One region of the Sporosarcina sp. CAU 1771 genome, then DNA from elsewhere that is predicted to be linked to it. Evidence: predicted binding sites of a transcription regulator. Region 1 holds the regulator's gene; each other region holds the start of a gene.

Evidence for each region. Region 1 encodes CtsR, which represses protease genes until heat stress. Its sites were predicted from a motif close to ATGGTCAATAAAGGTCAAACA; they were not measured.
Region 2: a site for CtsR is predicted at 2,349-2,369, ahead of ACXYMX_RS00920 (ATP-dependent Clp protease ATP-binding subunit). Genes of this name have one in related genera too.
Region 3: a site for CtsR is predicted at 2,246-2,266, ahead of ACXYMX_RS14025 (ATP-dependent Clp protease ATP-binding subunit). Genes of this name have one in related genera too.

Annotation. Positions count from the first base shown of each region.
Region 1 is NZ_JBTLRN010000003.1:117,731-122,023, forward strand. It holds gene ACXYMX_RS04475 (hypothetical protein) at 1,299-1,676, shown strand; gene ACXYMX_RS04480 (histidine kinase) at 1,731-1,916, shown strand; gene ACXYMX_RS04485 (CtsR family transcriptional regulator) at 2,132-2,602, shown strand; gene ACXYMX_RS04490 (UvrB/UvrC motif-containing protein) at 2,641-3,195, shown strand; gene ACXYMX_RS04495 (protein arginine kinase) at 3,185-4,273, shown strand.
Region 2 is NZ_JBTLRN010000001.1:166,875-171,167, reverse strand. It holds gene ACXYMX_RS00925 (DUF2929 family protein) at 1-134, shown strand, start outside; gene ACXYMX_RS00920 (ATP-dependent Clp protease ATP-binding subunit) at 182-2,317, opposite strand; gene ACXYMX_RS00915 (metal-sulfur cluster assembly factor) at 2,507-2,818, opposite strand; gene ACXYMX_RS00910 (serine aminopeptidase domain-containing protein) at 2,871-3,641, opposite strand; gene ACXYMX_RS00905 (Cof-type HAD-IIB family hydrolase) at 3,776-4,293, shown strand, end outside.
Region 3 is NZ_JBTLRN010000025.1:3,690-7,982, forward strand. It holds gene ACXYMX_RS14010 (SipW-dependent-type signal peptide-containing protein) at 78-749, shown strand; gene sipW (signal peptidase I SipW) at 807-1,421, shown strand; gene ACXYMX_RS14020 (hypothetical protein) at 1,458-2,117, shown strand; gene ACXYMX_RS14025 (ATP-dependent Clp protease ATP-binding subunit) at 2,313-4,293, shown strand, end outside.

The DNA of each region.
Region 1 (4,293 bases):
TCCCGCAACGCGAAATCCTCGGTTTATTCTCGTATGGCGACTGGTTGCTCCCGTATCGCACGAGTTTATTCCCGTAATGCTGCCACTTGCTCCCGCAACGGCCGATTTTTTCCCGCAACGCGAAAACACCGTCGTTTATTCTCGTATGGCGACTGGTTGCTCCCGTATCGCACGAGTTTATTCCCGTAACGATGCCACTTGCTCCCGCAACGGCCGATTTATTCCCGCAACGCGAAATCCTCGTCGTTTATTCTCGTAAGGTCACCGGTTGCTCCCGTGTCGCACAAGTTTATTCCCGTAACGCCACCATTTGCTCCCGCAACGAGCGATTTATTCCTGCAACGCAAAATCGCCGCGGTTTATTCTCGTATGGCCACGGATTGCTCCCGTATGGCGTGAGTTTATTCCCGTAACGATGTCATTTGCTCCCGCAACGCGAAATCACCGCCGTTTATTCTCGTATGGCCACTGGTTGTTCCCGTATCGCGCGAGTTTATTCCCGTAACGATGCTGTTTGCTCCCGCAACGAGCGATTTATTCCCGCAACGCGAGATCCTCGTCCTTTATTCTCGTATGGCGACGGATTGCTCCCGTATGGCGTGAGTTTATTTCCGTAACGATGTCATTTGCTCCCGCAACGCGAAATCACCGTCGTTTATTCTCGTATGGCCACTGTTTGCTCCTGTATCGCGCGAGTTTATTCCCGTAACGATGCTGTTTGCTCCCGCAACGAGCGTTTTATTCCCGCAACGCGAAATCCTCGTCGTTTATTCTCGTATGGCCCCCGGTTGCTCCCGTATCGCACGAGTTTATTCCCGTAACGATGCCATTTGCTCCCGCAACGAGCGTTTTATTCCCGCAACGCGAGATCCTCGTCCTTTATTCTCGTATGGCGACCGGTTACTCCCGTATGGCACGAGTTTATTCCCGTAACGATGCTGTTTGTTCCCGCAACGAGCAATTTATTCCCGCAATGCGAGATCCTCGTCCTTTATTCTCGTATGGCGACGGATTGCTCCCGTATGGCGTGAGTTTATTCCCGTAACGATATCATTTGCTCCCGCAACGCGAAAACGCCGTCGTTTATTCTCGTATGGCCACCGGTTGCTCCCGTATCGCACGAGTTTATTCCGGTAACGCCACCACTTGCTCCCGCAACGCCCAATTCATTCCCACAACACAAAATCGCCCACACTCTATTCCAAATAAAAGTAATTCTCCTACAAAACGCATGGGAATAGTCGTCAGCCCGTGAATCACATAACTTTTCACATGTAATAGAAGGAGGAGGTGAGAATATGATGCAACAACACCATAATCAACATAATTGTGGCAATCAGATGGGCAACCAAATGGGTAACCAGATGGGCAACCAAATGCAGCCAATTGTCTGTCCGACGCAGTATCGGTTTCATAACCAATTTGTTCCACAAGTCGTTCCTGTGATTCATCCGATCGTTAACGTGAACCGTGAATATACAGTTCCAGTACCTCGTCACTACTACACAGAGACAACTGAAAATGTATCAGGTGGAATGGTAATGCCTGGCTACGGTCCAGGAGGTCCTCGACCAGGTATGGGTGGTTTCGGTCCCGGTCCAGGAGGCTTCGGTCCAGCAGGTATGGGTGGAACTAGACCTGGATGGAGAGGTCCAGGATGTAGACCAAGGTTCTGATTTCGTTTTATGGTAGAATACAACTATCATAAATTCGATCTGAGGGTGAATCTGTTGAGGGGTTTAAAATATGTCATACCTATTATGATCTTAGTAATGGGAACTAGTTGGGTCATGCTGTCTCGTAACCACCAGGAAGTTTCGGACGTGGCGCGTGTATTGATTACGATTGGTGCAACGATCGTGAGTGGAGTTATTTCCTACTTCCTGTTTCCGAAAGAAGAAGGCGAAGAAGAGTGAAAAAGTGGGGCCCCTTTTACGCAGGGGTCCCACTTTTTTATGTTCAAAAAGAAACGCAGAAAATTTGGGGTCTAAACTAAGGCATGGATTGTCAACACTAAGCATGTTGCAGGCGCAATGCTTATCAATTGCGAAAGAATAGGAATGTCCTGTACAATTAAGTCAAAGATAGTCAAAGTCAATGGCTTATCGTCCGAAATGAAAGAGGTGAGAACGTGCGAAACATTTCTGACATTATTGAAGGATATTTAAAGGCAATCCTCGAAGAAGAACAGAGTGGTAAAGTTGAAATTAAGCGGAATGAAGTTGCCGAGAAGTTTCAATGCGTACCCTCGCAAATTAATTATGTCATTAATACACGTTTTACAGTGGAACGTGGATATGCTGTTGAATCGAAACGAGGCGGTGGTGGGTATATCCGTATATTTCGAGTTCAGACAAATTCACGTAAAGATCTAATTGACCATATATTGATGGGGCTAGAAGAAGGAGCCTCCAATACAATGGCGCTGGATGTAGTTTATCGGCTTTTAGAAGAAGATGTAATTTCTGAACGGGAATCAAAACTAATTTTAGCAGCTGTCGATAGAATGACGTTGCGACTTCCACTTCCTGAACGAGATGCACTACGTGCGCGAATCTTGCAGTCAATGCTTTTAACACTTATTTATGAGCAAATGGAATAAAGAAAGACGTTAATTAAACCGATTTGAGGTGACTTTCGATGATATGTGAAAAATGTAAAGAACGACCTGCTACTGTCATTCTAACGAAAGGGCATATGGGAGAGTCGATAGAGCATCATTTATGTGAAAAATGTGCGTTTAAATCCGAGGCGTTTAATTTTGACCCGAATCAAGAACCATTATCGATTCAACAGTTTCTTTCGCAATGGTTTGGCGGTGCAGACCTTTTTCAGGCACCTCAACAGACGCGCACAGCGGATGGTACGGATTTAGATTGTCCCTCGTGTGGTTTAACATTTAGGAAGTTCCTTGATATTGGAAAGTTTGGTTGTGCAACCTGCTATGAAACGTTTCGAGAGAAGTTACCAAGCGTCTTTGGGAAACTTCATAATGGACATTCTTCACATACTGGTAAAATCCCGATTTCATTTAACCAAATATATGCGGTAAAAAGAAAAATTGAAGAAATTCGAAACAAGATGAATGAGGCAGTAGAATCCGAACGATTTGAAGAAGCTGCAGCTTTACGAGATGAAGCGAATTCATTAAAGGAACAATTGGTTAACGGAGGTGACGAAGTTCATGACGATTGAGAAATTCATTCAAAGTGCGGTGACGGGTTGGATGGCCGCACACGGTGAACATTCGGACATAGTAATGTCAACCCGCATCCGGTTAGCGAGAAACTTGACAGGGTACCGTTTCCCAATTGCTTTTACTGAAGACGATGCATTGGCAGTGGATAAGGCGGCTACAGGTACTTTGGTTGATTCCAAAAATACAGAATACACGTATATGAAAATGTCGGAATTGCCTACTCTGGAACGTCAGGTTCTGGTAGAGAAACATCTGATTAGTCCTCATTTGGCAAACCCGGACCGGCACGGCGCGGTCATTTTGTCTAAAGACGAAACGGTAAGCGTGATGATAAATGAAGAAGATCATATACGCATCCAATGTATTTACCCAGGTCTTCAATTAGAGGCTGCATACGAGAAAGCTGATGCTGTCGATGACTTGCTTGAAAGTGAGTTGGCTTATGCTTTTGATGAAACCTTCGGATATATGACAAGTTGCCCTTCTAACACGGGCACTGGGATTCGTGCATCGGTTATGATGCATCTCCCGGCGTTGACAATGACGAAGCAAATTGATCGGATTATTCCAGCGATTTCTCGGCTCGGTATGGTCGTTCGCGGAAGTTACGGTGAAGGTAGCGATGCGCCGGGGAACGTCTATCAAGTGTCTAACCAAACGACTCTAGGTAAAACGGAAAAAGAGATTCTTTCGGATTTAGAGAATATTGCTTCTCGATTAATTGCGCATGAGCGTAAATCTCGTGAAGTTCTTTTGGCGAAATCTCGTCTAGCACTTGAAAATAGATTGTTTCGCTCGCTTGGAACAATTGTCTATGCAAGACTTTTGCCTTCAGGAGAGGCGGCACGCTGTCTATCGGATGTACGGCTTGGCATTGATCTAAATATTATTCAAGATGTAGACGTTTCGATATTGAATGAATTGATGATTTTTATGCAGCCTGGTTTTCTTCAGCAATTTGCTGGAGTGGAATTATCGCAAGAAGAACGTGATACATTTCGAGCGAAACTCTTCCGTGAACGATTGAATATTGAGGGTGGGTCAACATCGTTTGAAGAAAAATTAGAAGATTGAGCAATAATTTTGCACGGTCC
Region 2 (4,293 bases), on a different contig from region 1:
ACTATGTAACAGGAGCAATTGCAAATACTAACCCATTTGATTTTGTCTCTGGTGCCATCGCGTCTGTTTTTCTAGCACTCTTTATCTTTATTATCGGTGAATCTTTACCGTCAGAACCAGTTTCGGATAATTAATTCACAAAAAATGCCACTTGGACGCTTTCTGATCCAAGTGGCTATTTTTATGCTTTTATTAGATTTAACTTACCATCAACCATAGTAAGTGCCAACACTTCTTCGTTCAAAATATCTCCACGTATAATTTCCTTTGCAACAAGCGTCTCGACATGTCTTTGGATAAATCGTCTGAGTGGACGAGCTCCAAAATCGGCGTCCGTTCCAAATTCGACAATCCAATCCAACACATCGTCGGTAAACGATAAGTGCACTTCTTGAAGTGAAAGTCTGCCAACAAGATCTTCAAGCATTTTTCGGGCAATGAGGCGGAAAGAATCTCCTGTTAATGAATGAAATATGATAATATCATCCATTCGATTTAGTAGCTCTGGCTTAAAATGATTTTTCAATTCTGCCATAACAAGATCCTCAGCTGCATGATTCTCCGTTTCTTCCAATCCGTGCACTAAATACGAAGAACCGATATTTGATGTCATGATGATCACCGTATTTGTGAAATCAACAAGTCTTCCCTGACTATCTGTAATTCGTCCATCGTCGAGTACTTGCAGAAGAATATTGGCCACGTCAGGATGCGCTTTTTCGATTTCATCCAAAAGAATTACTGAATAAGGATTCCGTCGAACCGCTTCTGTTAACTGGCCGCCTTCTTCATATCCAACATATCCAGGTGGCGCACCTACCAACCTTGAAACACTATGCTTTTCCATATACTCAGACATATCAATTCGAATGAAATGATCTTCAGAATCAAATAACGTTGCGGCTAGTGTTTTGGCAAGCTCGGTCTTTCCGACACCCGTTGGTCCCAAGAATAGAAAGGAACCAATTGGTTTTTCTGGATCCTTTATGCCTGCACGTGCACGCCATACTGCCTCTGTAACAAGTTGAACTGCGGCGTCTTGTCCTATTACGCGCTCTTGCAACGTTTCACCTAAACGCAACAGTTTTTCGCGTTCGCCTTCCACTAGCTTTGTCACAGGAATACCTGTCCAACGGGCTACAATCGTTGCAATTTCCTCTTCTGTTACTTCTTCACGTAATAAACGATTTTCTTTTGTATCTAAGAGAGGTGCCTCAAGTTCAGCTAACTTTTTTTCTAAGGTAGGGATTTTTCCATAACTTAGTTCTGCCGCCTTCGTTAAATCAAAGCGATTTTCTGCATCTTCCAATTCGCGTCGATATTGATCCAGCTGTTCACGCTTCTTCTGAATTTTACGCAACGTTTCTTTTTCCGAATCCCATTGTGCACGCATATCAGCAGATGAATCTTTCAGTTCTTTTAACTCACTGCGAAGAGCTTCTAATCGGTTTTTACTCGCAGCATCTTTTTCTTTTCGAAGCGCCTGTTCTTCAATTTCTAACTGCATCATTCGACGAGTTACTGCATCGAGTTCTTGCGGCATTGAATCGATTTCAGTCCGAATCATTGCGCTTGCTTCATCGATTAAATCAATCGCTTTATCCGGCAAGAATCGTTCCGTTATATACCGATTCGATAAAGTGGAGGCAGCTACGATTGCGCGGTCATGAATCCGAACCCCGTGATGCAATTCAAAAGCTTCTTTTAATCCACGCAAGATCGACACCGTATCCTCAACGGATGGCTCGCGTACAAGTACTTGTTGGAACCTGCGCTCTAAGGCTGGGTCTTTTTCTATATACATTCTGTATTCGTCGAGCGTCGTCGCTCCAATGCAATACAATTCTCCTCGAGCAAGCATCGGTTTCAGCATATTACCGGCGTCCATTGCACCTTCTGATTTACCTGCACCAACAATTGTGTGTATTTCATCGATGAACATAATAATTTGTCCTTCGCTGTCCTTAACTTGCTTGAGCACGCTTTTTAATCGTTCTTCATATTCGCCTCGATACTTGGCTCCTGCAATAAGTGAACTCATATCCAATTCGAAAATTTCACGACCTTTTAATCCTTCAGGAACATCGCCTTTAACAATTCGCTGAGCGAGTCCTTCTACAATTGCCGTCTTTCCGACGCCCGGTTCACCAATGAGGACGGGATTATTTTTGGTCTTTCTAGATAATATTCGAATCACATTACGGATTTCTTCATCCCGTCCAATGACAGGATCCATCTTTCCATTTTTCACATCTTCAACAAGGTTTCGTCCAAATTGTTCAAGTGGTGTGCGTTGATCTTCTTGCTCGCCGGCCATTCGCATATCAAATCACCTTTCTATTCATCTGACTTTGACCATCTTTGATTAATTAAATTATAAGATGAAAATATGCAGCTGTAAAGGAATTCACTCTATCAATTACACCCCGGCGTAATCTATGACTTCCTCCGAAAGATAGAAAAAGGCTGTACAACTTTAGAAAAGTCATACAGCCTTTATTGTTTATTAACGTACGCCTAGAGCGATTTTCGCATAGCGTGACATTTTGTCTTTTGACCAAGGTGGATTCCAAATAATGTTGACATCTACGTCTTTCACTTCTGGAAGTTCCATTAGTTCTTGCTTAATATTTTCAACGATTTGTGGCCCCATCGGACAGCCCATCGATGTAAGTGTCATAGTAACTTTCGACGTACCTTCATCAACTAGTTCTACATCATAAATGAGACCTAGGTTAACAATATCAATGCCTAGCTCCGGATCGATAACATTTTCAAGAGCGCCCATCATACTCTCTTTCATCATATCTTGCGTCATTGTACTACCCCTTCCTATTCTACTTGATAATCTTATCATAACAGAGTGCAGACTACTCTTTCAACTGACTTGCAATCCAATTCACTGCACCCTTCATTCCATTTCTTGAAACTGTATGTCCCGCTTCCTCATCTGAAACAAAAACAAGTCGATTGGGTACATCTGAATAATCTTCCTTAATTGACTTGTAAAAATTATGCGTTGGTTCATAAGGGACAACTGTATCACTTTTTCCATGCCAAAAATAGAGAGGGCGTTGATTTAAGGAAGCAGGCTTCTTCGTAAGATCGAATTGAGCTAAGTTGTCAAGAAGCTGCTTCTTTTCCACTTCTGTTACAGGCAACTTAAATCCTCTTCGTTCAAATTGAGAAATTTGTCCTTTCGCCAACTCGACAAATGAAGGGGATCCCATCATCACAGCCGCAACGTCAATCCACTCATAGATTCGCAAACAACCCAGCGTCGTAATTCCACCCATCGATGTACCGCCTACAGCAATTTTTTGCGATGTGCTTAACTTCCTACGTATTAATTCATCTCGAAGAATTGCCACTTCCTCCATCGATGTACTAATAATTTCCCAAAACCGCAAACTTAATTCAACCTCATCAAGATTTTCATGACGAGCACCGTGAAGATGCGCATCTGGCAATAGAACCCGAACTCCTTTTTTGGCCAGGTTGTATGCATAATGTAAGTTATGTTCTTTTGCACTTGTAAAACCATGAAGAAAAATGACGACCGGTACATCTTGATTCTTTAAGTCTTCTTCTATTATATGTAACAATGGAATATGCCCCCATAGTTCCTCTTGAATAATCATTTGCCCACAACCTTTCCTCTTAGATTTTAGCGTACCAAAGTTTTTCTAGAAAAACAAAAAGTGGGATTCCATCCTAGTATTTTGACTTGAATAGCGCATTAACGATAAACTTACTTAATAGAGGGGGAATTATTTTGAAACCACATTTAATCGTTCTAGATCTTGATGGAACTTTACTAACTGATGCGAAAACAATTACCCATAAAACGGCACAAACGTTAATGCAAGCGAAAGAACAAGGCCATCATATTATGATTGCAACAGGAAGACCTTACCGCGCATCTGAGCGCTATTATAAAGAGCTCAACTTAAATACACCAATCATAAATTTTAACGGTGCGTTTGTTCATCATCCAACGAACCATTCGTGGCAACCCGTTCATAAAACATTGTCACTTTCCGTTGTTCAGGATGTTATGGAAGCGATGCAGCAATTTCCGTGGAATAATATCTTTGCGGAAGTCATGGACGACGTCTACATGCAGATTCACGATGAACGAATGATTGATATTTTCAGTACCGGTAAACCTAAAATTACAACCGGTGAAATCCGAAGTCATCTGAAGCGTGATCCTACAACGCTCCTTATTCAAGCAGATGAACATAATGTGGATGCGATTTGTAAGCATCTTTCTCACGTACATGCAGAAGT
Region 3 (4,293 bases), on a different contig from region 1:
TTTTCAACACATAAATCTACTTGTGTTGTGAGAAATATATTTAATTATCTTTAATGAAAATGAAGGACGTGATTGTATTGAGGAAAAAGAGTGGACGCAGATACAAGCAAAACAATCGGGCCCTTATTTTTAACTTAAAAATCGCGCTCATTTGTTATTTGGCTGTCTTTGGAGTCAGTTATTTGACCTCTGACACATCCGCATATTTCACCAGTCAGACTAAAGTCTCTCAAACAATCACTGCGGGCACTTGGGAATTGCCAAAAGTGATTGATGAACTATGCGAGGAAGAGAAGGGGGAAGAGGTTTCAACTGAAAATACCGAACTTGACTGTGAAATCAAAGGTGAAATTAATGACGACAATGAAAGTGAAAATATAGATGTGGACGGCTGTGATGAAGAATGTAAGAATAACCAATCTAAGGATGACAACGAATTAGGTACAGAGATGGATACTGAAGAGGAAGCAGTTAGCGTTGACAAAGAACTAGGTACATTAGAAAACAAAGACAAACAGGCAGAAAAAGAAGAAAGTAAAGATCTGTATCTAAACGACAATCAGCCTGAGCAAGTCACTGAAGATAAACCAGAAAGTGAAAATAGTAAATCTAAAGATAAGCAACTAAAGAAAGAAATTCAAGAACAACCAGATAAGAACGGAGGAACTAACATTGAACCTCAAGAAAAGAAGGTACCAAGTGAGATTCTCGAATTAGAAACAAGTATAGAAAATACTACTGATCAATAAAAAGTTTAGAAATTTATAGTTATATCGGATCAAAAATAAGGGTGGAAGGTGATAGATATGAGAGAAAGAAAAAGAAAGACGTCTAAAACGAAAAAAGTTATGAAATGGTTAAATAATATTCTTACAGGCATACTGATGGTTCTGTTAATTACTGTAGCTTCCTTAGTAGTCATCACAAAAGCTTCTGGAGGAGAGCCACAGCTTTTCGGATACCAAATAAAAACGGTTTTGTCGGGATCGATGGAACCGGGAATCCAAACGGGCTCGATTATCGCGGTAAAAACAGATATAGATAAAAATAGCTTTAAAGAAGGCGATGTCATCACATTTATGGAAGAGGAAATACTGATTACTCATAGGGTTACTGAGGTTTCGGGTAGTGGGGATTCGGTTCTTTACCGTACAAAAGGGGATAATAACAACGCGGCAGATATGAATCCGGTGATGGCTCAAAACGTGGTTGCGGAGTATTCAGGTTTTACTTTGCCTAATGTAGGCTACTTTGTTAACTTTTCTCAATCAAAAAACGGCGCATTTTTGCTTCTGATACCGGGTTTTCTACTTCTACTCTACTCTGCAGTAACGATATGGAGAGTACTATCTGTAATCGAGTTGCCTCTAAAGAAACAAGTAGAAGTAATGGATGATGATGGCGGGAAAAGTTCTACCTGAATCAATTTCTACAGATTTACAGGGAGGCATTAGTTAATGAACAAATCATTTCAAGTGCTGTCGTTTCTATTCATTTTATATCTATTATTTTTTATTCCCACAACGACCGTTTTTGCAGATGGTGAAAGCGATGCGGATAAGAAGGAACTTGATATTAGTATTTCACCAAAAGATACTTTATTTGATATAAGCAATATGAAACCCGGTGATTGGGCTCCTCGGACAATTACCGTCAACAATTTGGGAAGCCAAGATTTTGTTTACGGAATTAAGTTGCAAAACAATGGAGAGAAAAAGTTGTACAATGAGTTATTGTTGGAAATAAAAGTTGATGAATTGGAATTGTATTCAGGTAAGTTAACTGAGTTTAACTCATTCTTAGAAAGAGAACTAACTAGTGGTAGCAATGAAAATCTAGACATCACGGTGCGCTTTCCAGAAGATCTCGGAAATGATTTTCAAGGACAGGCATCGGAATTTACGTTCACATTTACAGCAGAAGGTGAAAATAACACGACGGTTCAAGTTATGACAAATGGTTTGGTTGCAAGCAGTAGTTTAACAGCGGTCGGATCAGGGACGGCCGCCATGCCGACAACACTATTTTACCTATTCGTATTTGGTTCTATAGTTGTAGCAAGCGGAATTGTATTGATGATTGTTAACCGTTATCGTCGTTTTAAGCTAGCTCAATAGCCAATTGAATAAAACTACCAGTGCATCGTGATTCATGCGCAGGTAGTTTTTTTGTATTCTATTAATAAAGCTGAGAGAACTTAAGCAGAATTCTTGAATGTCAAAGATGGTCAGTGTACAATTAAGTTAAGGTTAAAGATAGTCAAAGTCAGAAGGGAATTGCCCTTCATCAAAATTCAAAAGGGGGAACGAACTATGAGATGTCAAAGTTGTGGAGTAAATGAAGCAAAAATGAGTTTACGTTTTCAAATGAATAACCAAGGAGTACAAATGCAACTTTGTACGAAGTGTTTTCAGGAAGTGAGGTCCCAGTTAAGTACAGGGAATATGTCGATGTTCAATCAAGGAACTGGACAAGCAAACCAAGCAAGTGGCGGGAATTCCGCACAAACACATACAAAACAAGTTCAGGAAACAAATGAACCAAGTATACTAGATGAGCTCGGAAGAAACATATCAAATGATGCAAAAGAAGGATTAATTGACCCTGTCATCGGACGCGATTCAGAACTTAAACGTGTAATCGAAACGTTAAATAGAAGAACTAAAAACAATCCGGTGCTAATCGGAGAACCAGGTGTGGGTAAAACTGCGCTTGCTGAAGGACTAGCTGTGAAGATTCATGAAGGTGATGTACCTGCTAAAATGTTGAATAAACAAGTGTATGTGCTCGATGTCGCCTCACTCGTTTCAGATACAGGAATACGTGGGCAGTTTGAAGAGCGTATGAAACAGCTGATCGCTGAATTGGAAACACGAAAAGATGTTTTGTTATTCGTAGATGAGATTCACTTGCTCGTTGGGGCAGGTAAAACTGAAGGTTCTCAAATGGATGCCGGGAATATTCTAAAACCTGCATTGGCAAGGGGAAGTCTACAACTAATCGGTGCAACAACATTGAAAGAATACCGACAAATTGAAAAGGATGCAGCACTTGAGCGACGCTTCCAGCCAATTATCGTTAAAGAACCATCTGCAGAAGATGCGGTTCAAATACTAAACGGTATTAAAGACCGCTATGAAAACTTCCATGAAGTGCGCTATTCGGATGAAGCGGTGCAAGCATTCGTAACATTGTCACAGCGTTACATTCAAGATCGTTACTTACCGGATAAAGCAATCGATTTGATGGATGAAGTAGGGTCTCGCTTAAACCTTGCGCAATCCTCTAACGATTCTGTTGCGTTAACAACTCGTTTGGAAGAAATAATTCAACAAAAAGAGCAAGCGGCTGAAACAGAAGATTATGAGACAGCAGCTAATTTACGATACGAAGAAATTAAGCTTCAAGAACAATTAGACGCAGCAAAAGAAAACGGAGAAGTCGATTATACAAACGTATCGATTTCTGAAATTGAGCAAATTGTAGAAGAGAAAACGGGGATTCCTGTAACGAAATTACAAGCTGCAGAACAAGCGAAGATGAAAGGACTTGCTGAAAACCTTGGCGATAAAGTCATAGGTCAAGGTGAAGCAGTCGACAAGATTGCAAAAGCAATCCGCCGAAGCCGAGCGGGTCTGAAATCGAAAGACCGCCCAATCGGATCGTTCTTGTTTGTTGGACCAACGGGCGTAGGGAAAACAGAACTTACAAAAGTGTTGTCCGAAGAATTATTCGGTTCACGTGATGCCCTAATTCGTCTAGACATGAGTGAATACATGGAGAAGCATGCCGTATCTAAAATTATCGGTTCACCTCCAGGTTATGTTGGACACGAGGAAGCTGGACAATTAACGGAACAAATTCGTCGCAATCCGTATTCGATTCTGTTGCTCGATGAAATAGAAAAAGCGCATCCAGATGTACAAAACATGTTCCTGCAAATTATGGAAGACGGTCGCTTAACGGATTCCCACGGCCGAACAGTTAGCTTTAAAGATTCCGTTATCATAATGACGAGTAACGCTGGTACGGGTGAGAAGAAAATAAATGTAGGCTTTAATCGAACAGAACATGATTCCGTTACGATGCTCGAAACATTAGGCGACTACTTTAAACCAGAGTTCTTAAACCGTTTCGATGCGATTGTGTCATTCAATGAATTATCTGAAGAGAACTTACTTGAAATCGTAGACTTGATGTTGAATGATTTACAAGAAACTATCAAAGAAAATGAAATTGACATAACGATTACTCAACAAGCAAAAGAAGCATTGGTTAAATTGGGATACGACA